DNA from 3 places in the Marinobacter sp. bablab_jr008 genome. Region 2 is predicted to be linked to each of the others. Evidence: predicted binding sites of a transcription regulator. Region 2 holds the regulator's gene; each other region holds the start of a gene.
What was found. Region 2 encodes sigma-54, which starts transcription at its own class of promoters, with help from an activator protein. Its sites were predicted from a motif close to ANTGGCATNNANNTTGCTNT; they were not measured.
Positions count from the first base shown of each region.

Region 1 (10,044 bases), on a different contig from region 2:
GCAGTCAGAAAAGCCGGTAGTTCGATGTGAATCAGGCTTTGGTTCAAAGCTTCCGAACTGTTCTCGTGAATCCACGAAAGAAGCCAGCGCAGGTCGATCAGGCCTGCGACATTGTTATCCGAGAGCACGACCAGATGGTGAACGCCGTGTTCTTCCATGGTCTCCAGCGCCTCTGCGACGGTGGCAGAAGCAGGAACCGAAAACTGCGCTGGCGAGCTGATGTCGGCGACGGGCAGGTAAACCCTTTCCTCCCGACGTTCGCCCGCAGCAGCGGCACCATACTCCTGAAGTGCGCGGAAGCTGCTACCACCACCGCCGCTGTGCACCGCCTGCTGGAACTCGGCGTCGGTAGCCTCGCTGTGTTCGGCAGAAATGGACGCAGACTCCGACAGCTCGGTGACATCGCCCACCCGGCGACTTCGGAACGCTTCGGGTAACCGGGTTCCGATCGGACGTCCGGGTTCACTGACGAAAATGGACATGGTTCCACCTCTCCGGGGATTTCCCCCTCTACTGCCACCTTATGACGGTTTATCGGCCGCCGGACCGTTCGCTATAGCTCGAGTTTATTACTATACGGTTAGTTGGTTCCGGTAAAGGCGTCCCGTTTCCACACGACGGGCCAGTCGGGTATTCAGGCAGGCCGGTTGCTGGCAGATCCGGTCGGCCAGATATTCCGCCAGCAGGGGAGCCCATACCAGGCCTTTGCTGCCAAAACCGGTGAGCAGATACACGCCGGTCCGGGATATCTCATTGTTGCCGGGGCACGGACCTGCCACCGGCTGATAGTCGTGTGTGGTACAGCGAAATCCCACGCGCCCCTGAAGATGTTCTGCCTGTATGTGCTCTGAGATGTTTACGGAGGGCAGCAGTTCCCGAAGTTGGTCCAGGTTTTCCTGATGCCCCTTGGGCGTTGGTTCGGGGTTATCGTCGCGAAGATCAAATGTGGCACCGGTTATGGCACTGCCGTCATAAGCGGGGTTCAGGTATTTGGTGCCACAAATGACTACATCTGGAAGCTGGCAGTCGTCTGCGGGTATACGCGTGACCTGTCCGCGAATGGGCTTGAGGCGCAGTGACTGGCCCTCAGGTACAGGAGCGAGGGCAGTGCTTTCATGGCCGGCAGCAACCACAACCTTTGCGGCTCTGAGAGATCTTCCGTCACTGGCCTGAATGACCCAGTGGTTGTCTGCCCACCTCAGCGTATCGGCCTTGAACCCGAAAATCGTGCGGATGAGTGGGTGCTCAATCAGCGTTTTGCACGCTCGGGCCGGTTGTAGCCACCCGGAACCCGGAAACCATAGCCCTTCGCACTGGAGCGGTATGCCGGCAATACGACTAGCTTCTGCGGGTGATACGGCACCCAGCAGGTTTTCGGGGTAGCTGCTGCGTTCGAGAAACCGCTTTTGGCGATCCTGCTCCTGGTCTGTGGCTGCGAGCTGCAGCAACCCGCTTGGGTGCCAGAACTCGCCCTGCCAGCGTTGGTAGAAGCGCTGACTGAAGCAAAGCGCGGTGGCTGCGAGCTCTGTCTGGTCGTTGTACTCGACACCGAGTTTTACGTACAGGGCCCCCTGGTCGTTACCGGAAGCTCCTGCTCCGGGGCCCCTGGCCTGGTCGGCAAGCACCACCGGAACGCCCCGTTCCGCCAGGTTGCGGGCCAGAGCGGCACCGGCGATCCCGGCACCAATGATGACGATGGGGTCAGTTCCGACAGTGGGGGCAGAGACATCTTCGGAGGTTGGCAGTCTGCCGGTCAGCATTTCCCGCTTGCGCCCGAAGCCGGGAACTTTCGCCATCTCGAAGCCTTCATCTGCCAGCGCACGACGAACCCTGCCGACCGAGGTGAAGGTGGCCAGGGTGGTGCCTGGTTGGCTGTGAGCCCGAATCTGATGAATGGCTTTTTCGAGCCACATGTCCGGGTTCAGCGACGGCGCAAACCCATCAAGGAACCAAGCGTCGGCCACGAATTCCAGTTCGTTCCAGGCGTCCAGTACATCGCCAAAACAGAGGGTAAGCCTGATAGCGCCGCCGCCAAGTACCAGGCGGTGCGTTCCTTTGATCAGCGGTGGGTAGTTCTCAATCAGCTCCCGAGCCAGGGGCTGCAGCCCCGGCCAGCTCTCCAGGGCCTTTTCCAGATCGGCCAGAGACAGGGGGTAACGTTCCACCGAGATGAAGTGAAGAATTGCGTGGTCTTTATCGTCAGGTCGTTGAGCCAGCCACTCGGCCCAGGTCGCCAGGAAGTTGAGCCCGGTTCCGAAGCCTGTCTCGGCGATCACAAAGTGGCTGTTCCTGTCGAGTTCGGCGAAGCGCCCGGGTAGTCCATTTCTTTCGATGAACACGTAACGGGTTTCGGCCAGACCGTCATCTCTGCTGAAGTAAACGTCGCCAAAGCGCGCTGATTCAGGCACTCCGTCTCGCCATATCAGCTCCGCCGGTTCCATTGCCGGCGGACGAAGGTCGTTAATCATGGGGCTTAGTTGTCTTTTGTGATTTCTTCGGCGGACTCGATGATGACCGGGCTCACCGGAACATCGGCCATTCCGCGCTGGTAGCCGGTCTGGACCCCTGCGATACGATCAATCACACCCATGCCATCGGTCACCTTGCCGAAAACCGCATAGCCCGGGCCCCGAACTCCGGCGTTCAGGAAATCATTATTGGCCACATTGATGAAAAACTGGCTGGTGGCAGAATCCGGCGCATTGGTTCGGGCCATGGCGATGGTGCCGCGAAGGTTGGGCAGGGTGCTGGTAGCTTCGTTCACGATGGGAGCTCGGGTCTGTTTACGCCCCAGGTTCTCATCGAATCCGCCGGCCTGAACCATGAAGCCGGGAATAACCCGGTGAAAGATGGTGCCATCGTAAAAACCGCTGTTTACGTAAGCCAGAAAGTTTTCCACGGTTTTGGGCGCAACATCGGGCCGAAGCTGAAGCACGAAAGAGCCCTCCGTCGTGACAAAACGGACCTCAGGAAGTGCCGGTTCCTCGTTCTGCGCCACGGCTGGTGAGGTGGTCAGCAGAGTGGCAACGAAGGCAAACAGGACAGACATCACAATCGGGACGAGTTTTACGGGATTTGTCATTTCAAGGCAGCTCTCTGTTACAGGTGGTGACCAGAATACTGAGATAATCCGGTTATTACGTAGTTTGTGCAGATCTTAACAGATCATTACGCCATTAAGGGCAAATCAGAACAGCACGCTCAGAGGTTGTGGGCTACGCTTCACTTGACTGTTGAATACCGGGCCGGGTTGTACGGTGATCACTGATACTGCAGGAGGAATCTGGTGAGAATCCGTCAGGGTTTTGAAGAGAAATCCCGGCTTGGCCGGTTGCTGATCAATCGTGGCTACCTGTCTGAAGGTCAGCTGGAAGAAGGGCTTCGTGCTCAGAGGGAAACCGGGCAGCGCCTCGGTGAGGTGTTAATTGCTGCCGGCTGGATCTCAGAGAGGGAACTCCACCGCGTACTCAAGCATCAGTCGCGTTACCGCAATGCAGCAGCGCTTGTTACCATGGTCACCTTGCCATTTCAGCCCTTGGTGTCACTGGCGTCCAGCAACACCAATGCAGCGCAGATAGGCGCCGGAGCGGGCGAACTCTACGAGCGGAGCGGACTCACCCCCCTCTCGGAAGAGGAAATGTCAGGGGTGTCTGCACAAAGCGGTATTGGCCTGATGGAGCGTCTGGAGGCCGTGTCTTCCATGCCCGCCAGCGCCCGGGACGATCTCTCAGGAGAATCTCCCGATGTCGATGTGGTGGAAGGGATCAGACTGGCGGCAAATGTATTCGTGCCGGTGCTCAGTTTTCTGGATTCAGACCTTACAATTACGGGTGTGCATTACCGGGACTCAGAGCCTCGCTACACGCTACAGGAAGACGGAGGCCTGAGGCTGGCATTTCCGGAGCGTATCGAGGAAATCCGGATGGATAATATTCGCGTGGTGGGCGGCCAGACTCCACCCATGGGCAATGTCAGCATTCGCGATATCCGCTTTCACCCGGATTCCCAGATGACCATCTATACGCGTTGAAAATCTTGCCCTGAAACGAAAAATGCCCGGAAGATCTCCGGGCATTTCGTTGTCTGTGAGCGATGGGCGTATCAGGCGCTGGCCAGAATGTTGGTGCTTGAGACGTTGGTCTGCTGACCTTTGGCACCATAGAGCTTCTGCTGGGCGGAAGCACCTCGGAAGATGTCGGTAAGGCGTGACAGGCGCTTTTGCAGGTGGCCAAGAATTCGGCCGTTGTTCTGATTCACGGCCTGGCATTCGCGCAAACGGGTGTCGGCGTCTTTCCAGAGTTGGTACAGCTCATCCATACCAGCGGCGCGAATGAAGCGTGATGGCTCTCCGGCATTGGGCTTGTAGCCCATATTCACCAGCAGGTGAATCTTCTTTTTGGCGCGTTCGCGTATGCCCTCAAGAATCTGGTTTTTCCGGCTGGTCATTTCCTGGAGGTGTTGGATATCCGCAGAGGAGAGCACGGATTTTTCCTGGTGGAGTACTTCCGCCAGCGACTCAAGCTGGCGGATATCTTCCTGAAGAATCGCTTTCAACTGTTCATGTGCAGTCATGCTTTACTCACCCGAAAATGCTTTTATCCATCTCAAGCATTTTCTGGGCCAGTTTCTGGGCATCTACCTTGTAGGTGCCGTTCTCAAGAGCAGAACGAATCTGTTCGATGCGATCATCGTCCATTTCGGGGTAGTCCCCCAGCTTCTGCTCAAGTTGCTTCAGGTTTTTCGCCTGATTGCTCAGGTTCACGTTTTCGCCACGGGCAGCGGGGCTCTGGGCCTTGGCTTGCTCGCCTGTGGGCGCCTGTGACGTTCGATTGCCTGAGGCTTTGTCGGCCGTGGTGCGCGTGGTGTTGACCTGGCCGGGGCCAATTCCATTTAAGTCAACTGACATATCAATACCTGCTTGCCTGGGGCCACAAGAAAGTGGCGTATTCGGGTTTATATCTGCTTAACGGCAAATCCGCGCCATACTTTAGTTACAAAACGGAAAACATTTGCCGCTCTTGCTGTTTGCCGCCTTACATCGGAATTTCGACCCGCCCGGCGCCAACGGCACGAGCTTTGACTGTCCGGGACGAGCGGAGATTTTCCACCAGTACCTGTTCTCCAACGCCCGCGCTCGCCAGTGCCTTACCGCGAGATGATACCGAGAATGAGCCTGAGCGCGCGGTGATAATAACATGGTCACCCCGCTCAATCGCGTTGGGAGCTTCAAGGAGATCCGGGGTCATTACCGTGCCGGCGTTCACCGGGCGGCGCATCATCATGCCTGAAACGGACTCTTTGCGGGTGAGTACGCCGCGACGACTGGCATTGATCTGCACCGAATTTACGGTGACCAGGTCCGGCGTCAGGCGTTCGCCCCGCGCCAGAGGACGGGCTGCTATCAGGGCAGGGCCGTGAACCTCGACGCTGGTGGTAACGTACATTCTCCAGGGGCGCTCACCACTGCAGGAAATCAGGACCGACGGGCTGGTGGTCTGTAGCGGATCGCCCGCAAACTCGGCGTTCAGCCCCTGGTTGCAGGCAGCAAGGGCGATGCGGCTGTCGATAGCGCCAACTTCGTAGCGGCTCGTGTAGCCCTCGGCAGCAAGGGTTCTGGACCACTCTGCCAGGAACGTCTGGGCAGCGTTACGGATGGCTTCAGCACTGGTTCTCTCTGAAGACAGAGTGATTGGGCTCAGTGATAGACACAATGCAGCCAAAAAGATGATTCGCATACGCACCGGTTTGTCCTATGCTGTCTGTATCTGTGGATTTTGTCGAAACACGTTAAGGATTCGGGTTGTCGGGCCGTTAACCCTTAACAGGTTTGCAGGCGTCAAAGATTTGTCTTGGACAGGCCTGAAAACACCTTGCAAAGGTCAAAGCAATATTGATGCCGGTATAGGCACGCCAGGAGTAAAGCATCATGGCAGGGGTATTAGACAGCGTTAACCAGCGCACCCAGCTAGTCGGTCAGAACCGGCTTGAGCTATTGCTGTTCCGTCTACGGGGGCGGCAGTTGTACGGCATCAACGTATTCAAGATTAAGGAAGTTCTTCAGTGCCCGAAACTGTCGTCGATTCCCAATAGCCGGAGCGTCGTCAGAGGCGTTTCCCACATTCGTGGTGAGACCATTCCCATTATTGATTTGAGTATGTCGATCGGTCTGCCGGGTATTCCCCAAGAGCAGTTGTCTACCAGTTTCGTGATCATCACCGAGTACAACCGTAAAACCCAGGGCTTTCTGGTAACGGGCGTAGACCGGATCATGAATATGAACTGGGAAGATATCTTGCCTCCGCCGAAGGGCGCAGGGAAGGATGTTTACCTGACAGCGGTTACGAAGATTGACGATAAACTTGTAGAAATCATAGATGTAGAAAAGATTCTTGCAGAAGTTTCTCCGCTCAGGGAAGATGTGACGGAAGAGCTGGTGAGTCGAAGTGCGGAACGCGTTCCGGGTCATTTGCCCGTGCTGGTTGTGGATGATTCTTCCGTGGCTCGCAGGCAGATCGAGCGTTGCCTGACCGCCATCGGAATGGAAGTGGTTACCAAAAATGATGGCAAGCAAGCGCTACAGTATCTCAGAGAGCTTACTCAGGACGGGTCGAAAGCGAACGACCACCTGTCTCTGATTATCTCTGATGTTGAGATGCCGGAAATGGACGGCTACACCCTCGTTACCAGAATCAAAGAAGATGCGGCTCTGAAAGAAATGTATGTAATGCTGCACACCTCGCTGAGCGGTGTCTTCAACCGGGCGATGGTGCAGAAAGTGGGCGCAGACGATTTCATGGCGAAATTCAGCCCGGATGAGCTGGCCGAGCGAGTAATGGAAATTATTGATCAGCACTGATGCTCGGCTGATGGTTTCACCCACGAAGAGATCCAATGAAAGCGGACATAACGCCCCAGGAATACGAAGCCTTTAAAAAGTTCCTGCAGGATGCGTGCGGCATCCTGCTGGGTGATAACAAACAGTATCTTGTAAAGAGCAGGCTTCGGCGCATTCTCGAAGAAAACAGCCTGAATTCCCTTGGAGAGCTTCTGGAACGATTAAAGAGGCCTGGAAGGGCAGGCTTGCGCGAGGTGGTCATCGACGCGATGACGACCAACGAGACACTTTGGTTCAGGGACAACCATCCGTTCCGGATTCTGCAGGAAAAGCTCTTGCCAGAGTTTGCCGAGCGCAGTTCACTCCAGCCGTTAAGAATCTGGTCTTCCGCCTGTTCTACTGGCCAGGAGCCATACTCCGTAGCCATGGTAATTGACGAATTCCGCCGTACCCGGCCGGGTAAGCTGCGGGATGTAAAAATCACGGCAACGGACATTTCCAAAAGCGTGCTGGAGGTTGCCCGGAGAGGCGAGTATGAAATGATCGCCATCGGCCGCGGGCTGTCGCCGGAGCGTCAAAAGCACTTTTTTACCCCCTCGGCCAACGGTGGTTGGCAGATTCGACCGCAAATCAAGTCCATGGTGGAATTCAAGGAATTGAACCTGCTGGATCGATACATGCTTGGCAAGTTCGACATCATCATGTGCCGGAATGTGCTGATCTATTTCTCAGCGGAACTGAAAAAGGACATTCTTACCCGGCTGCATGGTGCTCTGAACCCCGGAGGCTATCTGATTCTTGGTGCTTCTGAGTCTTTGAACGGGCTTCCCAATCTCTACGAAATGGTCCAGTGTCACCCTGGCATCATCTATCGCAAAAAATAGCCGGGAACTGTTCAATGCGGAGTAGGGGACCGATGTGGAGAATCTGAACCTCCGACATCTCTATTATTTCTGGGTTATTAGCCGCGAAGGCTCTATTGCCCGAGCCAGCGAGGTGCTCGACCTGGCACCCCAGACCCTCAGTGGCCAGCTTGCGACCTTTGAAGGCGCGGTGGGTGGCCGGTTATTCAGCCGCGAGCGCCGGCAACTGGTGCTCACAGAACTCGGCCATATGGTTCGCAGTTATGCCGATGAGATCTTCGAGCTAACCGGTCAGTTGTCTGAAACCCTGAGGGCGGGGCCTGAACACAGGCCGCTGTCCTTGTCTGCGGGCATATCGGCGTCTATCCACAAACTGATCGCCTATTACCTCCTTCACCCGGCGATGAAGCTGAACCGGCCCGTGCAACTGGAATGCCGGACCGGCCGGACGGAAGATCTTCTTCTCAGCCTCAAGCGGAAGGAGCTCGACGTTGTACTGACCGATAGAATGCCCCAGGCAGAATCTCCTGAACGTTTCGCGGTTCATCCGCTATCCCGGTCTACCATCAGTCTCTTTGCTGCACCCGAACTGGCGGAGCAGCTCAAAACCGGCTTTCCTCACTCGCTCAATCACCAGCCGTTACTGGCGAACGCTACCGATGCGCCGTATTTCGAGAAACTGATGCACTGGTTCAATCTCAATAATGTCCGAATGAACCTGGTTGCCCGAGTTGATGACAGCGCCCTTATCAAGGTGTTTGGTCGGGAGGGACTTGGTGTGTTCGCGGCGCCTACGATGATTCAGGATGAGGTGTGCCGTCAGTATCAGGTGGCTCTGATCGCTTCGCTTGATGAGGTGACGGATCAGCTGTTTGCGGTCTCCCGAAGCCGAAAGCTGGCCCATGAGGGGGTGAGGGCAATCTGCGAGGCTCGTCAGGGGATCTTTGAGCGCTAGACTTCACTCTGTTAAAGCATCGAAAAATACGATGTTTTTTGCTTAATAAAACTTATTTTATCGAATTCTGCAGTGCTCCATTATGGAATCGTATTCCGCAGTATCCAGAGGAGCGCAGCTATGAAAACGATTCACAAGTTCAGACTTGAGCCTGGTAAAGAGCCTACCACCCTGACCTTGAGAGAGGGTTATGAAGTGGTGCGCTGCGAGTATCTGGTGCCGCACAAAGCGGTCTTCCTTTGGGTACAGCAGCCTTTGAATGTAACCACGCCTACTGTGGAACGGCAGTTCCGGGTGGCAATGTCGGGTGAGCCGGTTCCGGATCGGTTCCAATACATCGATACCGCTCTTGATCCGTTTGGTCCTGAGGCCTACCACGTCTTCGCGGTGCCAGCAGGTGAGTTGCATCTCACGGGGAATGGCCATGAGCGGGCCAGTGATGAATTGCTGGGTGGCGCCGGGTGGCAAGGGCGTTACGCGTCCTGAATATCATCTCTAGCTAGCAGCGTTGCACGCTCTCTTGGGCCCCGATTGGGGCCCTTTTTACGTTTCAGGAGAATGATTGACCGGTAAGTGACCGGTTTTTACCCAGATGACCGTTTCATGCTCTACGAACGGATGGTGTTGGCTCAGATGCGGGCTGCGAATCCAGCTCCCGGCGGGATAACGGCCGTGTTCATCACAGAATTCGCCGGACAGCACAAAAATCTCTTCTCCACCAAAGTGACGATGTGGCTGAAAGGTCTCGTTGGGTGGCCACTTCACCAGGGCAACGTGCTCATGCTCGAATTCGTGCAACGGCATAACCTGTAAACCGCCAATGCCGGGCAGCCAGTGGCCGGCATTGGTATCGATTCGAACCGTCGCGGTATCTCTCGGGTCGAACTGATGGAGTTTGACCAGCAGGGTGCAGCCCTCTTCGCTGAACGGTGCATGACTGCTGCCCGGAGGATTCCGGATGTAGGTGCCGGCCGGATAGTGGCCGGTCTCGTCGGAAAAAACGCCTTCAAGCACCAGAATCTCTTCACCCAGAGGGTGTTCGTGGGTAGAAAAGGAAGAGCCGGGCTTATAGCGTACAACGCTGGTAGCGTGGCCCCGCTCGGCTTCCTCTCGGGCCAGTGGCTTGCGCTCAACGCCTGCGGCGGGGCTGGGGACCCAGCGCTGTTCGTGGGTACGAATAACAACGCGCTGGGAAAAATCCATGTTGAGCATAACGTGTCTACCTTCTGTCATTCACTTTATCAGAGCCTGAATGTCCCGGAAGTGTGGGTGCTTGCAGTGAACCATCCACTCGAAAGCCACCATTTCAGTGGTAACAATGCGAGCGCCGCTCTGGTGCAGTCGATCCAGGGCAACGTCCCGATCGAGTTCGCTACGGGACCCGGTGGCGT
Region 1 covers NZ_JACDWW010000075.1:28,961-39,004, forward strand. The annotation lists gene JIF53_RS15225 (CBS domain-containing protein) at 1-482, opposite strand, end outside; gene mnmC (bifunctional tRNA (5-methylaminomethyl-2-thiouridine)(34)-methyltransferase MnmD/FAD-dependent 5-carboxymethylaminomethyl-2-thiouridine(34) oxidoreductase MnmC) at 573-2,468, opposite strand; gene JIF53_RS15235 (peptidylprolyl isomerase) at 2,474-3,082, opposite strand; gene JIF53_RS15240 (pilus assembly protein PilB) at 3,287-4,030, shown strand; gene JIF53_RS15245 (flagella synthesis protein FlgN) at 4,102-4,572, opposite strand; gene flgM (flagellar biosynthesis anti-sigma factor FlgM) at 4,580-4,906, opposite strand; gene flgA (flagellar basal body P-ring formation chaperone FlgA) at 5,034-5,741, opposite strand; gene JIF53_RS15260 (chemotaxis protein CheV) at 5,927-6,856, shown strand; gene JIF53_RS15265 (CheR family methyltransferase) at 6,892-7,719, shown strand; gene JIF53_RS15270 (LysR family transcriptional regulator) at 7,754-8,653, shown strand; gene JIF53_RS15275 (hypothetical protein) at 8,774-9,139, shown strand; gene JIF53_RS15280 (cupin domain-containing protein) at 9,197-9,865, opposite strand; gene JIF53_RS15285 (isochorismatase family protein) at 9,887-10,044, opposite strand, start outside.
Region 1: the regulator sigma-54 is predicted to act here: its motif matches at 5,882-5,901, upstream of flgA (flagellar basal body P-ring formation chaperone FlgA).

Region 2 (10,044 bases):
GCCACCGGTGCAACCGATGGAAATGGTCATGTAGCTACGATTGCTGTCGGCAAACGAGGGCAGCCAGGTATTCAGGAAGCCCGTGACGTCATCCACCATCTGACGTGTCAGCGGTTCCCGTTCAAGAAATTCGATGACCGGCTGATCAACGCCGGTGTGCTTGCGCAGGCTGGTGTCCCAGTATGGATTGGGCAGGCAGCGGACGTCGAAGACGTAGTCTGAATCCACCGGCACGCCATGTTTGAAGCCAAAGGACTGGAACAGCAGTGCCAGTTCCTGATCCTTGCGGCCGGCCACGCGCTGCTTGATCATGTCGCGTAGCTCATACATGGAGAGCCCGGTCGTGTTGACGTAAAGATCGGCCAGCTTTGACAGGGGTTCCAGTAATTGCTTTTCGTTGGTGATTGCCTCCCGCAGAGACGTCTTGTCATCGCTCAGCGGATGCTTGCGGCGGGTTGCGTGAAAGCGCTGCAGCAGTGACTGCTCGTCGGCATCCAGGAAAATGATTTCAAGCTCGACACCGGTCTGCTTCAGTTGCTGGTAGATGGTTTCAAAATTGGCCAGCTCGGCAGAAAGATTACGGGCATCAATACTGACGGCCATTTTCTTCAGCCGGCCCGGTGCTTCCTGGGTGGCCGCCTCCCGGGTCAGCGGGAACAGCAAACCAATGGGCAGGTTGTCGATGCAGTAGAATCCCAGGTCTTCCAGCACATGCAGAGCCGTACTCTTGCCGGAACCGGATCGGCCACTGACGATAATCAGCTTCATGGGACTGTTTCTCCTTCAATCTGCCTGGCAGCCTGTCCAGATATCAGGCTGATCTCAGTGATTACTCTCCGCCATACGCTGGTAAAGGCTCGCGGCATCTTCACACTGGCGCAGCCGGGCGCAGAAGGTGCTGTCATTGAAGCGCTCCGCCAGCTGGCTCAGTAACTCCAGGTGTTCACTGGTGGCTTCTTTGGGGACGATCAGTGCAAACACCAGATCTACCGGCTGGTTATCGATAGCATCAAAGTCTACCGGCTCCTCCAGAGTCATCAGCACGCCGATGACCCGGTCCAGGCCTTCCAGTCGGCAGTGGGGGATGGCAATACCCTCGCCGATACCGGTGCTACCCAGCCGTTCGCGGGAGACCAGATTGTTGAAGATCTGGGTGTCGCTGAGGATTTCATCCTGAAAGTGAATCCGTTCAGCGATGAACTCCAGCACACGTTTCTTGCTTGAGGCCGGCACCTTACACAGGGTCAGTTCAGGGGCAAGAATATTGTCGATGGTCAGGGATGGCTCGCTCATGGATCGACTGCATGTCCGTAAAAAAAAGGCTGCGGCCGGTTAGCCCCGCCGCAGCTCGTTTCATGAAACACCCGGTAAGGTTCGCGCTTCAGCGACCGCCGTTACCGTGCATCCGGTCTACGTTCTTTTCCTTGTGCTTGAGGATCTGACGGTCCAGCTTGTCGACCAGAGCGTCGATTGCGGCGTACATGTCCTCATTTTCTGCCTTTGCGTGAATCTCACCACCAATCACGTGCAGCGTGGCTTCCGCCATCTGGCGCACCTTCTCGACCTCCAGTGTGACCTGGCAGTTACTGATGTGGTCGAAGTGACGCTCCAGCTTCTCGAACTTGGTGTTGACGTAATCCTTCAGAGCGGGAGTCAGTTCTACGTGATGGCCTGAAATGTTGAGTTGCATAGGCGTCTCCTGTTGTCATACTGCCGGCGTGCTTGCCGGCTTGCGTGCCAGTGCATCTTGCACCGGCGAAAGTTTAAACCAGGCGTTTTCGTTCGTTCGAGGGAGGAATATGCATGGCCTCCCGGTATTTGGCCACGGTACGCCGCGCCACGTTGATTCCCTGTTCCCCTAGCATGGCTGCAATTTTGCTATCGCTCAATGGCTTTTTCGGGGTTTCCTCGGCAATCAGCTTCTTGATCATCGCCCGGATGGCTGTAGACGAGCATTCGCCGCCCTCGGCGGTGCTGACGTGGCTGGAGAAAAAGTACTTCAGCTCAAAAATACCGCGGGGCGTGTGCATGTACTTCTGGGTGGTAACCCGGGAAATCGTGGACTCGTGCATTTCCACCGCCTGGGCAATGTCAGACAGGATCAGAGGCTTCATGGCTTCTTCGCCCTGATCGAGGAACCCTTGCTGGTGTTCAACGATGCGGGTGGCCACTTTCAGCAGGGTTTCATTCCGGCTTTGCAGGCTCTTGATAAACCATTTCGCTTCTTGCAGCTGGTCGCGCAGGTAGGTGTTATCGGCACTGCTGTCAGCCCGGCGGATCAGTGACGCGTAGCTGGCATTCACCCGGATACGCGGAGCGATTTCCGGGTTGAGTTCAACCCGCCAGCGGCCTTCGTGTTTGCGTACGATGACGTCCGGGATAACGTAATCCGGTTCGGCCCGGTCCACGACATCGCCAGGGCGAGGGTTCAGGCTGGTGATCAGGGCCAGTACCTGTTTCAGCTGGTCTTCCTTGAGCCGGCTGCGGCGCAACAGCTGTGCGTAGTCCCGGTTGCCAAGCAGATGCAGGAACTGGGTAACCACCAGTCTCGCCTGGCGCAGCCAGGGGGTATCCGGTGGCAGCTGGTTGAGCTGAATCAGCAGGCATTCCTGGAGATCCCGAGCGAACACGCCGGGCGGGTCGAAGTGTTGCAGGCGGTGGAGTACCGCTTCCACTTCGTCCAGTTCCAGCGGATCTTCTTCGGATTCGTCCAGCAGCCCTGCGTGAATGTCCTCGATGTCAGACGTCAGGTAGCCGCGCTCATCCACGGCATCCAGCAGCGCGTGGGCAATGGCCTGATCCCGCTCGCTCAGGGGCGTCAGGTTCAGCTGCCACTCGAGGTGATCCTGCAGGGTTTCGGTGGGCGAATTACGAGTCTCGAAATCCGATTCGTGCTCGTCTTCGCCCTTGCTGGCCGGAGCCGGGGCAGACTGGTAGATGTCATCCCAGGCGGTATCAACCGGCAGATCATCAGGAATGTTGTCCGGAATATCGTTCTCGGACGACCAGTCTGGGCCGTTCTCGGTTTCGTCCCAGTCCGGGCTCGCGTCCTGGTGGCTGTCGTCCTGGGTGGTCTCAGAGCCGGAAGCTTCGCTGTGCTCGTGCTCTTCGCGTTCGTCGCCTTCAGCGTGCTCATCGTCCTCGGAGGTTTCCAGCATGGGGTTTGATTCCAGCGCCTGCTGGATTTCCTGCTGGAGATCGAGGGTAGAAAGCTGCAGCAGGCGTATAGCCTGCTGCAGCTGGGGCGTCATGGTCAGACTCTGGCCCAGCTTAAGCTGTAATGAGGCTTTCATAACCATGGCTCAAGATCCATAACTCGTGGGCATCCCGGTTGTTGCTTTGCCGGCGCACAGGCCGAAAAAAATGTTGTACGCTGGTTACTTGCCATTGTCTGTAGACAGTATAAGCAAGTTTTTTGCCGAGTTTACTTGCTACAGATCATCAAAACAATCAGGCCTCGGATAAACCCTGTTTTATCAGGTCAGAGCCGGAACTCGTCGCCCAGATATACTTCTTTCACCTGCTGGTTTGCCAGAATGGCTTCGGCATTGCCGGAGGCAATGATGTGGCCTCCGGAAACGATGTAGGCATTCTCGCAGATGTCGAGGGTTTCCCGAACGTTGTGGTCGGTGATCAAGACCCCGATGCCCTTGTCCCGAAGGTGCCGGATGATGTGCTTGATGTCACTCACTGAGATGGGGTCTACGCCCGCGAAGGGCTCGTCCAGCAGAATAAAGGCAGGCTCCATGGCCAGCGCCCGGGCGATTTCAACCCTGCGGCGTTCGCCGCCGGATAGTGCCATACCCACGCTGTCCCGGATGTGAGTAATGTGGAACTCTTCCAGCAACTCTTCCAGCTTGGCGTCCCGTTCCGCCCGGCTCATGCCTTTGCGGGTTTCGAGGATGGCCATGATGTTGTCCCGTACGGTCAGTTTGCGGAACACGGAGGCTTCCTGGGGCAGGTAGCCGATGCCCTTGCGGGCGCGGCCATGCATCGGCAGCGGGGTGATGTCCTGGGTGTCGATGGTGATCCGGCCGTGATCCGCAGGCACCAGGCCCACGATCATGTAGAAGCAGGTGGTCTTGCCGGCGCCGTTGGGGCCGAGCAGGCCGACAATCTCGCCGGAGCGAATTTCCAGAGAAACGTCCAGCACCACTTTTTTCTGCTTGTAGCTTTTTGCCAGATTACTGGCCCTGAGAACTGCCATCCGAACCTTTCCCGTCACTGGATTGAGCTGAATTACGAGGCTGAATCACCATTTCCACCCGGCCGGAGCCGCCGTCGGATGGCGTGCCGCCTTCCGCAGTAACAACGCGGCGAACGGTGTCGTAGTGGATGACATCGCCCCGGAATACGTTGCCACCCTGTTCGATGACGGCCTGTCTTTCAAAAATGACCAGGTTTTCATCGCCAGACCAGGTGATGTTCAGGGCCTTGGCATCGGTCATGCCTTCGCCTTCCTGGCCAGGTTGCCGGTAATGGGCGGGGTTGCCGGCGGCTTCAATCCGGCTGACACCTTGTTGGTTCCGGTAAAGTACCACCCGATCCGCTTCCAGCCGGGTTTCGCCCTGGATCAGTTCGACAGCGCCGGTGTAAACGGCCGTACCGGCGCTATCGTCCAGGCGGGCAGAATCGGCACTGACCTTGATGGGGATGTCTGAATCCAGATTGAATGCCGATACAGGGCCGGCCAGCAATGCCATGGCCAGAATCACTGGCCGGCAGAAAGATCGTTTACCTGACGGTTTCATATTGTCCCTCTACCCGGGAGTTGAGTTCGAGAATGCGTTCGTCGATCCAGGCTTTCATGCCGGTGGAGCGGGTGACGCCGAAAGGCTCGGTGATGGACACCGGATGGTCTGTGTAGACGGTGCCGTTGCTGTTGTCCAGGGTCAGTGCCTCGGTTTCGAGAACGGCTTCGCGGCCTTCGGACTGTCGGGTCAACCGGACGTTCCCCGTAAGTTCCAGCTTTTCATTGTTCTGCTGAAGGCTACCTTCATTGGACTCGATGAGCCAAGGTTCGGGGCTGCCCTCACTGAAAAGCCGGGCTCTCGGCGTGTCCAGATGAGCCGTGCCGGTTTCTTCAAACTGTTCAATTCTGGGGCTTGTGAGATCAATCTGGAGGTTGCCTTGCTCATCCCATGCACGGTACTGGCCGCCCACCACAAAGCCGTCGGGTTCTGCGGGCCCCCGCAGGTCGCTGGCGGCATTCCGTGAGCTGACAGGCTCGTCGCTTTGCCACAGCAAAAAAACGGTTGCTGTTACGGTGACGGCCAGGGCCAGGGTTGTAACCCGCCGTTTGCCACGATCGCCGAAAAGCCGCTCGGTGATCATGCTGGCTCGTCCAGATAGGGAGCAAGAGTGGTGTCCAGGTGCCCTTGAGCCCAGAGCAGGAGATCGCAGGCCTCGCGCACAGCGCCCTGTCCACCGTGGCTGCGGGTACAGTAGTCGGCGTGTTGCTGAACCAGCCAGTAGCCGTTGGGTACCGTGATGCCAAGGCCGGCAAAACGCAGCGCGGGCAGGTCGGGCAGGTCGTCGCCCATGTAGGCAATCTGCTCCGGCTCAAGGTTCATATCCCGGATCAGTTCCAGCAATGCGACCTTCTTGTCTTCGCGACCCTGCATCAGATGCGGGATGCCCAGATCCGACATTCGCTTTTCCGTGAGGGGAGAACGTCGTCCGGTAATCACCGCCACGGTGATGCCTGCCTGCATCAGCTGTTTCAGGCCCAGGCCGTCAAGAATGTTGAAGGCCTTGAGTTCGTCGCCGCTGGCACTGAAATAGAGGCGACCATCGCTCATGATGCCGTCCACATCCAGGGCGATCAGGCGAATGCCCGATGCCTTGGCCTTCAGGGCTGCGTCCCAGTGGGTTTGTAACGGATGCGCTGTCTGAGTCATCAAATCACTCCGGCCCGCAGCAGGTCGTGCATATTAATGGCGCCCACCAGGGTGCCGTTTGCGTCGGTAACCGGCAAGGCGTTGATCTTCATTTCTTCCATGATATTCAAGGCTTCTGCCGCCAGGTGGTCTGCCCGGATGGTTTTGCCGTTGCGGGTCATCACGTCCTGGATGGGGGTAGTGTGCACATCCACGGATTTGTCCAGGGTCCGGCGCAGGTCGCCGTCGGTGAAGATGCCCGTCAGGGTGCCGGCGGCATTAACGACCGTGGTCATACCCAGGCCCTTGCGGGTTATTTCCAGCAGTGCCCCGCTCAGGGTTGTGCCCTCGGCAACCTGAGGAATCTGGTCACCGGTGTGCATGATGTCGGATACCCGCAGCAGCAGGCGGCGTCCAAGGCTGCCGCCGGGGTGGGAGAACGCGAAATCCTCGGCGCTGAATCCCCGGGCTTCAAGCAGCGCCACGGCCAGGGCATCCCCCATGACCAGGGTGGCGGTGGTGCTGGAGGTGGGTGCCAGGCCCAGGGGGCAGGCTTCAATGGCCACGCTGACATCCAGGTTGGCAACGGCCTCCTGTGCCAGTACGGAATCGGGTTTGCCTGTCATGCTGATCAATGGCGCGCCCATGCGCTTGATCAGAGGGAGAATGGTGACCACTTCGCTGGTGCTGCCGCTGTTGGATATGGCGATGACCACATCCTGGGGTGTTATCATGCCCAGATCGCCATGGCTGGCTTCGCCGGGATGAACAAAAAAGGCGGGCGTGCCCGTGCTGGCGAGCGTGGCGGCAATCTTGTTGCCGATGTGCCCCGATTTGCCCATACCTGTCACCACAACCCGGCCTTTGCAGGCCATGATGACCTCGCAGGCGCGGCTGAAGTCACCGTTTATACGGCTTTCCAGCGCTTCAATGGCTTCGCGCTCGATGCGGATTGCCCGTAGGGCCGAGTTGCAAAAGTCCTGGGTGTTGAAGGTATTTGATTCGGTCATGTCGGCTGGCTGTCTGCTCGATCTGGGATTTGAGGCCGAAGTATATCACTTCTGGTGCCCCCGGCTCGCCTGCATCAGGGATTCTGATCATTGCCATCAAGACATTTTACGTTGCTTTAATTGAGGTCTGGGAGAGCTTGTCATAATGTAGGCGCTCCTTGAAAGGGATGGATTATGGAGTCATCTGCGTACATAACACTTAGGGATGTGGTGTTTTCCCGTTCCGGGCGCCGGATTTTTGATGGAATCAGTCTGGATATTCCCAAAGGGAAGGTGACTGCCATCATGGGGCCCAGTGGTACCGGTAAAACCACGCTCCTCAGGCTCATCGGAGGTCAGCTTCGCCCGGATTCCGGCCAGGTGAGTGTGGCAGGCCATGACGTGCCCCGGCTAAAGCGCAAGGCGCTTTACCAGCTGCGCGAAAAAATGGGCATGCTGTTCCAGAGTGGCGCGCTGTTTACCGATCTCAGTGTCTACGAGAATGTCGCTTTCCCGCTGCGTGTGCACACGTCGTTACCCGAAGATATGATCCGGGACATTGTTCTGATGAAGCTGGAGGCGGTGGGCTTGCGTGGTGCCAGAGAGCTGATGCCCTCAGAGTTGTCCGGTGGCATGACCCGGCGCGTCGCACTGGCCCGCAGTATCGCACTCGACCCGGAGTTGATCATGTACGACGAACCCTTTGCCGGGCAGGATCCGATTGCCATGGGCGTGCTGGTCAAGCTGATCCGGGATCTCAACAGTTCCATGGGGCTAACCAGCGTTCTGGTGTCGCACGACGTGCCGGAATCCCTGAGTATTTGCCATTACGCCTGCATTATTGCCGACGGCAAGGTGATCGGTGAGGGCACTCCCGAGGAGCTGCGGGCACATCCGTCTGAGCGGGTTCAGCAGTTTCTTGAAGGGCAGCCTGATGGCCCGGTGCCGTTCCATTACCCGAGTGGCGATGCGGCGGCTGATTTTGGTGTGGGAGGGCTGTCTTCATGATGGATCGTATTGCCGGCCTGGGTCGTCTCGGGCTTGCGATCATCGCCTCCTTTGGTCGTTCCGGGCAGTTTCTGTTCGGTGTGCTGGCAGGAGTCCCCAGGCCTGCTACAGGTTTTCCCTTGCTGGTCAAACAGCTCTACGCAGTCGGCGTGTTGTCACTGGCGATTGTGGTGGTCTCCGGATTGTTCATCGGGATGGTGCTAGGGCTTCAGGGTTATACCATTCTCAGTGACTACGGCTCGGAGTCGGCGATTGGCCAGATGATTGCCTTAACGCTGGTGCGAGAGTTGGGGCCGGTGGTGACCGCCCTGCTGTTTGCCGGTCGTGCAGGATCCGCCCTGACGGCAGAAATCGGGTTGATGAAGGCGACGGAACAGCTTTCCAGCATGGAAATGATGGGGGTGGATCCTCTGCGCAGGGTCATTGCTCCAAGACTTTGGGCCGGTTTTCTCGCCATGCCGGTACTCGCCATGATTTTTTCGGTGGTCGGGATTTACGGTGGCATGCTGGTCGGCGTGGAGTGGCTGGGTGTGTTCGAAGGTTCCTTCTGGGGCAACATGCAGTCCTCCGTCGATTTTGTGGACGACGTGCTCAACGGCTTTATCAAGAGTGTGGTGTTCGGGTTCGTGTGTGCCTGGATTGCGGTCTACCAGGGTTATGATTGCGTGCCCACCTCCGCAGGTATCAGTTCGGCGACCACCAAAACTGTGGTGTACTCATCGCTGGCGGTGCTCGGTCTCGATTTCGTACTCACCGCCGTCATGTTCGGTGATTTTTAACAGGATTCAGGGAGCCTTTCATGGTACAGAGAAGCATAGAAATCATTGTTGGGCTGTTCATGATTGCCGGCCTGGCCGCGCTCATGTTTCTGGCACTGCAGGTTAGCGGTCTGTCGCCGAAATCCGCGGAGCAGACCTACACGCTGTACGCGAATTTCAACGATACCGGAGGCCTGACGCCCCGTGGCAAGGTTTCCATGGCCGGTGTCACTGTCGGTACTATTGAATCCATCACCCTGGACAGGGACACCTTCCAGGCGAGGGTAACCATGTCCATCCATGCCGAGGTTGATAACATCCCGGCCGACAGTGCAGCAGTAATACGTACATCCGGACTGCTGGGGGAGCAGTACATTGATATATCGATTGGCGGAGATCTGGAATCGCTGAACCCGGGGGATACCTTTTATTCCACCCAGTCTGCCATGAATCTGGAACGGCTGATCAGTAACTTTGCCTCCGGCCGCTGAGCCAGAGCCATGCACAGGAGAAAGTAATGAGTGCCCTTAAACACCGTTTGACGTTGATGATTGCCATGCTCGCCCTGGTGGTGGGTCAGGCCTGCGCAGGGCCGGAGGAGGATCTGAAACGTTACGTGGACGAGAACACCCAGAAGCTGGTGCAGAAGCTCAATGCCGAGAAAGGGTTGTACGAAAAGGATCCTGAGGCGTTTTATGCCAGCATGGATGAAACCCTTCAGGAGTTTGTCGATTTTCGCCGGATTGCTGCCCGAGTGATGGGGCGATATGCCCGCCAGACCACGCCAGAGCAGCGGGATGCTTTTGTCGAGAAGTTCAAGCGCAGCCTGTTTGACAGTTATGCCCAGGCCCTGGTTTCCGCGGAAGATTTCGAGATCATCGTCAAGGAAGCCACCATCCTTCCTCAGAATGAGGATCGCGCTTCAGTAGAAATGGAGTTGATCAGTGCCTCCGGCAACCGTTATCCGGTCACTTACTCGATGTACCGGACAGGCGACGACCGCTGGATGATGGAGAACGTCATCGTAGAGGGCGTTAACATCGGTCTTGCCTTCCGGGATCGCTTTGCCCAGGAAATGGAAGAGAATCGCGGCCAGGTCCAGGCGGTGATTGACGGCTGGGGTGATGCGGTTGAGGCCCTGAATCTGGACGAGCAGGTGGATCGTTCATGAGTGAGTGTGCGCCGGGCATCGTTCGGGATGGCGCAACCCTTCGCGTAACCGGCGATGTCGATGCCGACACGGTCCTGGCACTGCGCAAGCAGGGCGAGCAGGAAATCCAGCAGGCCGACGGCACGCTTGAGGTTGATCTGTCGGGGCTTGGCACCGCCCACAGTGTGGTGCTTTCGATGCTTTTATGTTGGCAGCGTCTGGCGCTAAGCCGACATTGCCATCTCTCCTTCACAGGCGCC
Region 2 covers NZ_JACDWW010000059.1:102,980-113,023, reverse strand. The annotation lists gene rapZ (RNase adapter RapZ) at 1-768, opposite strand, end outside; gene ptsN (PTS IIA-like nitrogen regulatory protein PtsN) at 823-1,293, opposite strand; gene hpf (ribosome hibernation promoting factor) at 1,382-1,690, opposite strand; gene JIF53_RS09115 (RNA polymerase factor sigma-54) at 1,764-3,293, opposite strand; gene lptB (LPS export ABC transporter ATP-binding protein) at 3,482-4,207, opposite strand; gene lptA (lipopolysaccharide transport periplasmic protein LptA) at 4,185-4,751, opposite strand; gene lptC (LPS export ABC transporter periplasmic protein LptC) at 4,735-5,334, opposite strand; gene JIF53_RS09095 (KdsC family phosphatase) at 5,331-5,900, opposite strand; gene JIF53_RS09090 (KpsF/GutQ family sugar-phosphate isomerase) at 5,900-6,889, opposite strand; gene JIF53_RS09085 (ATP-binding cassette domain-containing protein) at 7,064-7,876, shown strand; gene mlaE (lipid asymmetry maintenance ABC transporter permease subunit MlaE) at 7,873-8,655, shown strand; gene mlaD (outer membrane lipid asymmetry maintenance protein MlaD) at 8,676-9,125, shown strand; gene JIF53_RS09070 (MlaC/ttg2D family ABC transporter substrate-binding protein) at 9,152-9,805, shown strand; gene JIF53_RS09065 (STAS domain-containing protein) at 9,802-10,044, shown strand, end outside.

Region 3 (10,044 bases), on a different contig from region 2:
GGGTGCCTCCTGGTGTGGCTGCTGGCAGCCTTGACCATGCCGGCCCCGAGCTACACGACCAGCCTGGTTCTGGAGCTGAGGGATGCGCTGGAAAATACCTTTGACGACGTAGACCGTCAGCTACGAAGGCTGCCGGGCGTGAAGGACGTTGTGATTGTTGAAAATGCATCGACAGCCTACCTGAAGGTGGACCGTCAGCATTTTCGGGAAGATCAGCTTGCGGACTTTGACTTTGTCCGGCAGGGTAAGAGTACTTAAACACAGGATGCTGGCATGGATGGCTGGCACTCCGCAAAACATGATCAGGAGCATACGATGGCACGAGGCGTAAACAAGGTAATTCTCATTGGTAACCTGGGGCAGGACCCGGACACTCGCTATACCCCCAACGGCAACGCTGTGGTTAACCTGAACCTCGCCACAGACGAGAGTTACAAGGATCGCCAGACCGGGCAGCTGGTGCCGAAGACCGAGTGGCATCGGGTTGTGCTGTTCGGCAAGGTGGCTGAGGTGGCTGGGCAATACCTGCGCAAAGGCTCCAAGGTCTACATCGAGGGCAAGCTGCAGACCCGGAAATGGCAGAACAAGGAAGGGCAGGATGTCTACACCACCGAAGTGGTTGTGGATATCAATGGCCAGATGCAGATGCTGGACAGTCGTGGCTCTGAGGGCGGCATGAATCCGGGGGCACCCCAGGGACGGCCCCAGCAACAGCCGCAATACAATGCGCCGCCCCAGCAGGGTGGACAGGCTGGTGGCTACAACAATCCGGCACCCCAGCAGCAAGGTGGCGGCATGCCTGAGCCGATTGATGACTTTGACGATGATATTCCGTTCTAGTCGAGAGCATACGGATAAACTACCAGCGAGAGAGCTGAGCAGCAGCCGGGTGGGGGTCAGTCATCCCCCTCCGGCTGATCCATCCCCAACTCATTGATTTTCCGGGTCAGCGTATTCCGCCCCCAGCCCAGCAGAATGGAGGCATCCCGGCGGCGGCCGCCGGTGTGCTTCAGCGCCGTTTCAATCATGATTTTCTCAAACTCGGGCACCGCGGTATCCAGTATGCCTTTCTTGCCGCGCTTCAGTTCCTGTTCTGCCCAGTTCCTCAGGCCTTCCTGCCAGGTCAGACCGGTGGCAGCATGCTCGTTTTCCGCTTGATGCAGCAGTTCCGGGGGCAGGTCATCAATGTGGATCTCCCGGCCGCTGGCCATGACGGTCAGCCAGCGGCAGGTGTTTTCCAGCTGGCGGACGTTGCCGGGCCAGGGCAGGGTGGTGAGGTATTCCTCTGCGTCCGGGCGCAGGATCTTGGGTTCTACTGCCAGCTCTTTGGCTGCTCGCTTGAGGAAGTGCTGCATCAGGCGTGGAATGTCTTCGCGGCGTTCGGCCAGCTTGGGCAGGTGCACGCGAATGACATTCAGGCGGTGGAACAGATCTTCCCGGAAGTTGCCGGCCTGTACCAGTTTTTCCAGGTCTTGATGGGTTGCGGCGATGATGCGCACATCCACTTTGATGGGGGTGGTGCCACCTACCCGGTAAAACTCGCCATCGGCCAGCACCCGCAGCAGTCGAGTCTGAGTGTCGGCGGGCATGTCGCCGATTTCATCGAGAAACAGGGTGCCGCCGTTGGCCTGTTCAAAGCGGCCCTGGCGGGCAGCGCCGGCGCCGGTGAAGGCACCCTTTTCGTGGCCGAACAATTCGGATTCAATCAGGTCTTTGGGTATCGCCGCCATATTCAGGGCGATGAACGGGTTTCGTGCTCTGGGGCTGTGATTATGCAGGGCCTGGGCCACCAGCTCTTTACCGGTGCCGCTCTCACCGTTGATCAGTACGGTGATGTTGGAGTGAGACAGCCGTCCAATGGCCCGGAAAACCTCCTGCATGGCCGGGGCTTCACCGATAATTTCGGTATTGCGTGGTGTAGCATCGGCCTGGGGTTCGCTGGCGGCGCGTTTTTCATGGCTGTGGGCAACGGCCCGTTTTACCAGTGCGACTGCGTCATCCACATCAAAGGGCTTGGGCAGGTATTCGAAGGCGCCGGTCTGGTAGCTGGTCACCGCGCTTTCAAGATCCGAGTGCGCAGTCATGATGATAACCGGCACATCCTGATGCAGTTCGACGATCTGGGAGAGCAGGGTAATACCATCCACCCCTGGCATCCGGATATCGCTGATGATGGCGTCCGGTTGCTCGTGTTCCAGCCGCATCATGATGCTGTCGCCGCTGTCGAATACGCGCGGTTGCATGCCAGCCTGGCTCAGGGCGCGTTCCAGCACCCATCGAATACTTCTGTCATCGTCGATAATCCAGACGTTTGCCGGTTGGCTCATTTGCTGTCCTCCAGAGGCAGGAAGATGATGAAATCGGTTCTTCCGGGCTCACTCTCGCACTCCACCAGCCCCCGATGCTGGCCGATGATGCTTTGGGTAATGGAAAGGCCGAGTCCGGTGCCCGAGGCCCGACCGCTGATCATGGGGTAGAAGATGTTCTGCAACAGCTCCGGCGGGATGCCCGGGCCGTTGTCGATGATGTCGACCCGGCACACCAGCCGGTGACGGCGATGGCCGATGGTGAACTGCCGCAAGGCCCGGCTGCGAAAGGTAATCGTGGGTATTGCCGAACTGCCGCTTGCAGCTTCGTTCTCGAACGCGGCTTCCATGGCGTTGCGGGCAATATTCAGGAAGGCCTGAATCAGTTGCTCTTTGTCGCCGGGAAACTCCGGGATACTGGGATCGTAGTCGCGCCTCAGACTTACTCGGCCTTTGCTTTCGGCTTCAATCAGGGTTCGGACCCGCTCCAGAATCTCGTGGATATTGGTGGGGGCAATCTTCAGGGCTTTGTTCGGGCCGAGCATGCGATCCACCAGGCTGCGCAGACGGTCCGCCTCGTCGATAATCACACGGGTATACTCACGCTGGTCGTCGTCTGAAAGCTCACGGTCCAGCAGTTGCGCCGCGCCACGGATGCCGCCCAGCGGGTTCTTGATCTCGTGGGCCATGCCGCGCACCAGGATACGCGTGGTCTCCTGTTGCGAGATGATGTCTTCTTCCCGGCTGATACGCATCAGTCGGTCTCGAGGCTGGATCTCGATCAGCAGTTCGGTCGGGTCCAGGCTGATGGGAGTCACCGAGTAATCCACCGTCAGTCTGGCACCGCTGATCAAAGCAAATTCAGCTTCCCGGCGGGTGTAGGACTGGCCGTTCTCCACTGCGGCATGCAGAGTGGTCAGGGCATCCTCGGAATCCACCAGAACCTCCTGTAAGGGGAGGCCATGGCTTCGGGTCATACTGGTTTCAAACAGGCTCTCGGCGGCGGGGTTGAGGTAACGGATAGCCAGATCATCGCCAAGTACCAGTACTGCGGTTGTCAGACTGTCCAGAATGCTCTTGTAACTGCTTCCGGATATGGTGGCTGGATGGAATGGCATGCGTTGCTTCCGTTCTCGACTCATAGGATGTACCCCTGCGGCTGCAAAAAGCGAACCAGTTTTTTGGCATCGGGTAGCCAATGGGCAAGGATCGGGCAGAACGGGCGCGGTAGCCGGTACGCGGTGCTGTAGCTTGGTGCAGTAGTGAACGGTCTGGCGACAGGCAGCCCGGATTTTGCCCCTTGGCTGCCCAAAGTATGGTCACAACATGGTGCAATTGCACCATGGTGGTGCAGATAAGATTTAGTTGAGAACGGATGGGCGGTGAATCGTGAAGGTAATTGAATTGCCGGATTTCACGCGTACTCCGTTTTCATCGACAATATGAACGCCCGCATTATGAGTGCCCCGGTCGATATTGCTGACGGCTACCGAGCCTGAACTGCTCTGCCCGACCGGTTGTCCATCCAGGGTCACCTCAAACTTGTGGCCCCGTTTCAGCGGCGGTGTGCTTTGCACCTCGAAGGTAACGTTGCCGTTACCGCTGTGAAACGCCTGTTCATTGGCGGGGTACTGGAATGACACAGACTGGTAGGCTGCGCCCTCACGTTCTACCCGCTCGCGGAGTTGTTCGGGTTCCTGAACCACTTCGGGCTTGGGCAGGGTAATGGTGGTAACAGGTTTCACCTGGACCTCTTCACCGCCTTCCATGGGTTCGTCGGAAAAGGTGACGTTGCCATAGGCGTCAACGTGGCGGTAGACCTCGCTGTATGCTGTGGTCGAAGCCAGCATCAGCAGGCCAGCGGCGAGTACGAACGGTGCTTTCATGGCGATAACCTGTGGTAATGAACTGCTTTGATTATCGATTGCGGGCAAGGTCATTTCAATGTTGTGGCCTGCTTCCTTGGTTACATATCGTTAAGGGCGTGGGTCTTGGTTCAGAACTGGGATTGAGGCCACAAAAAAGCCCCGCACGGGGCGGGGCTTATGGACTGCATAGTCTGCACCGAATTGGTGCGGAGCTTTAGCAGGAGTAGTACAGATCGAACTCGACCGGGTGAGTGGTCATGTTCAGACGCTCGACTTCGCCACGCTTCAGGTCGATGTAGCCTTTGATCATGTCTTCGGTGAACACGCCGCCACGGGTCAGGAACTCGTGGTCTGCTTGCAGGCAGTCCAGGGCCTCGGACAGAGTCTCGGCAACCTTCGGAATGTTCAGGGCTTCTTCCTTCGGCAGGTCATACAGATCCTTGTCCATGGCATCGCCAGGGTGGATCTTGTTCTGGATACCGTCCAGGCCGGCCATCATCAGGGCGGCAAAGGCCAGGTACGGGTTAGCGGCCGGATCCGGGAAGCGCACTTCAATACGACGAGCTTTCGGGCTGTTCACGTACGGAATACGGATGGAGGCAGAACGGTTACGGGCAGAGTAGGCCAGCATAACCGGTGCTTCATAGCCTGGAACCAGGCGCTTGTAGCTGTTGGTGGCCGGGTTGGTGAAGGCGTTGATGGCCTTGGCATGCTTGATCACGCCGCCGATGTAGTACAGGGCAGCTTCGCTCAGGCCCGCGTAGCTGTCGCCGGCAAACAGGTTCTTGCCGTCTTTGCTCAGGGACATATGAACGTGCATACCGGAGCCGTTGTCACCCACAACCGGCTTGGGCATGAAGGTGGCGGTCTTGCCGTAGGCGTGAGCTACGTTGTGCACGCAGTACTTCAGGATCTGAACTTCGTCTGCCTTGCGGGTCAGGGTGTTGGCGCCAACACCGATTTCACACTGGCCAGCGGTGCCCACTTCGTGGTGGTGAACTTCAATTTCCAGGCCCATGGATTCCATGGCGGCACACATGGCACCACGCAGGTCGTGCAGGCTGTCGACCGGCGGAACCGGGAAGTAGCCGCCTTTTACGCCCGGGCGGTGGCCAATGTTGTTGCGGTCGAAATCTTCACCGGAAACCCACGCGGCCTCTTCAGAATGGATGTGGTAAGAGGCGCCTTGCATGTCGACGTTCCACTTAACGGAATCGAACACGAAGAACTCGGGCTCAGGGCCGAACAGGGCGCCATCGGCAATGCCGGTGGACTTCAGGTATTCTTCGGCGCGACGGGCAACAGAACGGGGATCGCGCTCATAACCCTGCATGGTAGAAGGCTCTACAATGTTGCAGGTGATGTTGACGGTGGTTTCTTCGGTGAACGGGTCCAGAACGGCGGTTTCGTCGTCCGGCATCAGGATCATGTCGGATTCGTTGATGCCTTTCCAGCCGGCAATGGAGGAGCCGTCGAACATCTTGCCGTCAGCGAAAAAGTCTTCGTCCGCCTCGGTGGCGGGCAGGGTCACGTGCTGCTCTTTACCACGGCTGTCGGTGAAACGCAGGTCAATCCACTTGACTTCGTGTTCTTTGATCAAATCAATCGTCTTGGACATTGTGCATGCTCCGTAAGGTTTTACATGTTCGTTGTGCCGGATCGTTCAGTGTTCTGAGGCCCGATCTTTTTTCAGGTCAGGGAAGCTTACCAGAAGCTTGTGGCCCTTACCCTCACTATGCGGCTGCTTTGGTATAAGCAATCGGCTTGCCAGTTTTTGTCGGCTGCGCCAGAACAGCGCAGCGACAAGGCTTTCGGGCTAATGTGGCGCAGCTCCTTGGTCGAAGAGGGCGCCTGTTGCACCATTGCGGCGCACCATGATGGTGCGAGTTCGCTGATAACGCATAATTATGGTGCAAGCCCCGATTGGTTACATATTAGGCACTAATCTTCATATTATCGCCATGGACTTTTCGATATACTGCGCGCCGCTAATTTCTTCAGGATACCCGTTGTGATTGATAAGCTTAGAAACGTTGCCATTATTGCCCACGTTGACCATGGCAAGACCACCCTGGTTGACCAGCTGCTGCGCCAGTCTGGCACGCTGGATCGGAAAGAGCTCGAAAACGAGCGCGTAATGGACTCCAACGACCAGGAAAAAGAACGTGGCATTACCATTCTGGCAAAAAACACTGCTCTAAAATGGAAAGACTACGACATCAATATCGTAGACACCCCGGGCCACGCTGACTTTGGTGGTGAAGTAGAGCGTGTGATGAGCATGGTAGACAGTGTGCTGCTGGTGGTGGATTCCATCGATGGCCCCATGCCGCAAACCCGTTTCGTGACTCAGAAAGCTTTCGCAGCGGGCCTGAACCCGATTGTGGTCGTGAACAAAATTGACCGTCCGGGTGCCCGCCCGGATTGGGTGGTGGATCAGGTGTTTGACCTGTTCGACAACCTTGGTGCCACCGATGAGCAGCTTGACTTCCCGATAGTCTATGCCAGTGCGCTGAACGGCATCGCCGGCATGGATCATGAGAATCTGGACGACAACATGGACGCCGTGTTCCAGGCCATTGTTGATCATGTGCCAGCGCCTTCGGTTGATCTGGATGGCCCGTTCCAGATGCAGATCTCCCAGCTGGACTACAACAGTTTCCTGGGTGTCATCGGTATCGGTCGCATTATGCGCGGTAAAGTGAAGACCAACACCCCGGTGGTGGCTATCGGTGCCGACGGCAAGAAGCGTAACGGTCGTATCCTGAAGATCATGGGCCACTCTGGCCTGCAGCGTGTGGAAGTTGAGGAAGCCCAGGCTGGCGACATTGTGTGCGTGAGTGGTCTGGACCAGCTGTTCATATCTGACACTCTTTGTGATCCCTCCAACGTAGAAGCCCTTCCGGCGCTGACCGTTGACGAGCCCACCGTATCCATGACGTTCCAGGTAAATGATTCACCGTTTGCCGGTAAAGAAGGCAAGTATGTGACCAGCCGGAACATCAAGGAACGCCTGGAAAAAGAGCTGCTGCACAACGTAGCGCTGCGGGTGGAAGAAGGCGACTCGGCCGACAAGTTCAAGGTATCCGGCCGGGGTGAGCTGCACCTGTCGGTTCTGATCGAGAACATGCGCCGCGAAAACTTCGAGCTGGCCGTGGGCCGGCCGGTGGTGGTAATCAAGGAAGTCGACGGCCAGAAGCAAGAGCCGTACGAAAACGTGATCATTGATATCGAAGAGCAGCACCAGGGCCCGATTATGGAGCAGATGGGGCTGCGCAAAGGTGACATGACTAACATGATCCCGGACGGCAAGGGCCGTATCCGCCTGGAATACACCATTCCGGCCCGTGGCCTGATCGGTTTCCGGAACACCTTCCTGACCATGACTTCCGGTACCGGCATCCTGACCTCCACCTTCAGCCACTACGGCCCGGTGAAGATGGGCGACGTAACCAGCCGTCAGAACGGTGTCATCGTTTCCATGGCCACCGGTACTGCGCTGACCTATTCGCTGGAAACCCTGCAGAGCCGGGGCAAGCTGTTCCTGGACCCTGGCCAGGAAATCTATGAAGGCCAGCTGTGCGGTATCCACAGCCGTGATAACGACCTGGTGGTTAACCCCACCAAGGGCAAGAAGCTGGACAACATGCGTGCCTCCGGTAAGGACGAAGTGATCGGCCTGGTGCCGCCTATCAAGTTCACTCTTGAGCAGGCGCTGGAGTTTATCGACGACGACGAACTGGTTGAGGTAACGCCCAAGTCCATTCGTCTGCGCAAAAAGCTCCTGACCGAAAACGAGCGTAAGCGCGCTAACAAGAAGTAACTCTTCCGGGGCCAGGAAATCGTTGTGAGGCAGTAAACGCTTCCGTCTGTTTTCCTGGCCCCTGTATTTTCCTCGCCCGTCTCAGCTAGACTGCCGTTATCCCCGAAACGGAGTTTTCCATGCTGACCCTCTATCCTGAAATCGAGCCCTACGCACGCCACCGACTGGCGGTGGATCATCCCCATGAGCTGTACCTCGAGGAATCCGGCAATCCGGACGGAATTCCGGTGATTGTCGTTCATGGCGGGCCGGGTGGCGGTTGTGAGGATTACCACCGGCGCTTTTTCGACGCCGAACGTTTCCGGATTATTTTGCTGGATCAGAGGGGCGCCGGACGATCGACCCCGTTGGCCGAGCTGGAGGGTAACAGCACAGACAAACTGGTTGAGGATCTTGAGGCGGTTCGGCATTTTCTCGGCATCGATCGCTGGTTGCTGTTTGGGGGAAGCTGGGGCTCCACGCTAAGCCTGGTCTATGCCGAAACCCATCCAGACCGGGTTCTGGGGTTGGTGTTGAGAGGTATCTTTCTGTGCCGGCCCCAGGATATTCACTGGTTTTATCAGGACGGCGCCAGCCGGGTATTCCCGGATTACTGGCAGGACTACCTTGCCCAGATTCCGGAGGTGGAGCGGAATGATATGGTGTCGGCCTACTACCGGCGCCTGACCAGTGCCAATGAGCTGGTGCAGATTCAGGCCGCGAAAGCCTGGTCCGTCTGGGAAGGGCGGTGCGCCACATTGCATCCCAATCCCAAAGTAGTAGAGCATTTTGGCCACCCTCATGTGGCCATCGCGCTGGCCCGGATTGAATGCCACTATTTCATGAATCATGCGTTCCTTGAGCCCGACCAGATCGTGCGTGATGCCTCGCGGCTAAAGGACATTCCGGGCGTGATTGTTCACGGCCGCTATGACATGGTTTGCCCGCTGGATAATGCCCTCGCGCTGAGTAAGGCCTGGCCGGAGGCGGAATTTCAGATTATCCGGGATGCTGGCCACTCGGCATCCGAGCCGGCAATTGTGGATGCCCTGATGCGGGGCGTTGAGAATGTGGTTGCCAGAAGTCTTCCCTCTGTTGGCTGAGAATGCGACTTTTTATTGATCTGACAGGGTTGCGGTGGTCTTGCGGGCTCTATACACTTTTCGCGTTTCAGAAATTTAACCCTCGGTGTTAACGCTCAAGGGAATGAATGAAAGGACTGATCCAGCGCGTTTCGGAAGCCAGTGTAGCCGTGGATGGTGAAACGATTGCCCGTATTGGTCCCGGGTTGCTCTTGCTCCTCGGCGTAGAAAGGAACGATACACTGAATGAGGCAAAGGAACTGTGCCGAAAAATCCTCTCCTATCGGGTTTTCCCCGATGAGCAGGGCCGGATGAACGTGAATGTTCAGGATGCCGGTGGCTCATTACTTGTAGTCCCTCAGTTTACGCTTGCTGCTGACACGTCCTCTGGCACGCGCCCGGGTTTTTCCCTGGCGGCCGCACCGGAGCTGGCGAACCGGCTTTATGGTGACTTTGTGGCTGAAGCAAGTAGCCAGCTAGGCGTCGAGCGTGTAGGTACGGGGAAGTTTGGTGCAGATATGAAAGTGGCACTGATCAATGATGGCCCGGTTACCTTTATGTTGGAGTCTGCCCGGAGAGGGTAGTGCACAAAAATGTGACGCAGTTGCCAACAGTGCCTCACGAAAGTGCGTGATTTGGGGTATTGTTTTGTGGCCTCAGAATGTGAAGGCCTCGGTTGGAAGGTAACCGGTTGTTTTGTGGATTTTTTTCGTTATCTGGCCCTGAATTTGTTGTGGAAACGGGAGAGGTTGTTAGTCCAGGCTGATCTAACGACAAAGGTTACGAATGCAAATGGGGCTAAAAAATGGCCATTAAAAATTTGCAAAAAATGGAACATTGTATTAAAGCAGGTTCATCACGCAGAGCTTTAATAAAGCTGTGTAAGTGGTTGAGATCTAAGGCAAGCGTGCTTGTCTTATAAAAAGAAGAAAAGCTGTTCCCACAGGAATGACAGGGGCAGTCAGATACCCGGCAGGCAGAGCCAA
Region 3 covers NZ_JACDWW010000061.1:51,737-61,780, reverse strand. The annotation lists gene JIF53_RS11750 (MFS transporter) at 1-258, shown strand, start outside; gene ssb (single-stranded DNA-binding protein) at 316-840, shown strand; gene ntrC (nitrogen regulation protein NR(I)) at 897-2,327, opposite strand; gene glnL (nitrogen regulation protein NR(II)) at 2,324-3,448, opposite strand; gene JIF53_RS11730 (DUF4124 domain-containing protein) at 3,668-4,192, opposite strand; gene glnA (glutamate--ammonia ligase) at 4,389-5,792, opposite strand; gene typA (translational GTPase TypA) at 6,186-7,997, shown strand; gene pip (prolyl aminopeptidase) at 8,117-9,079, shown strand; gene dtd (D-aminoacyl-tRNA deacylase) at 9,187-9,642, shown strand.
Region 3: the regulator sigma-54 is predicted to act here: its motif matches at 5,927-5,946, upstream of glnA (glutamate--ammonia ligase).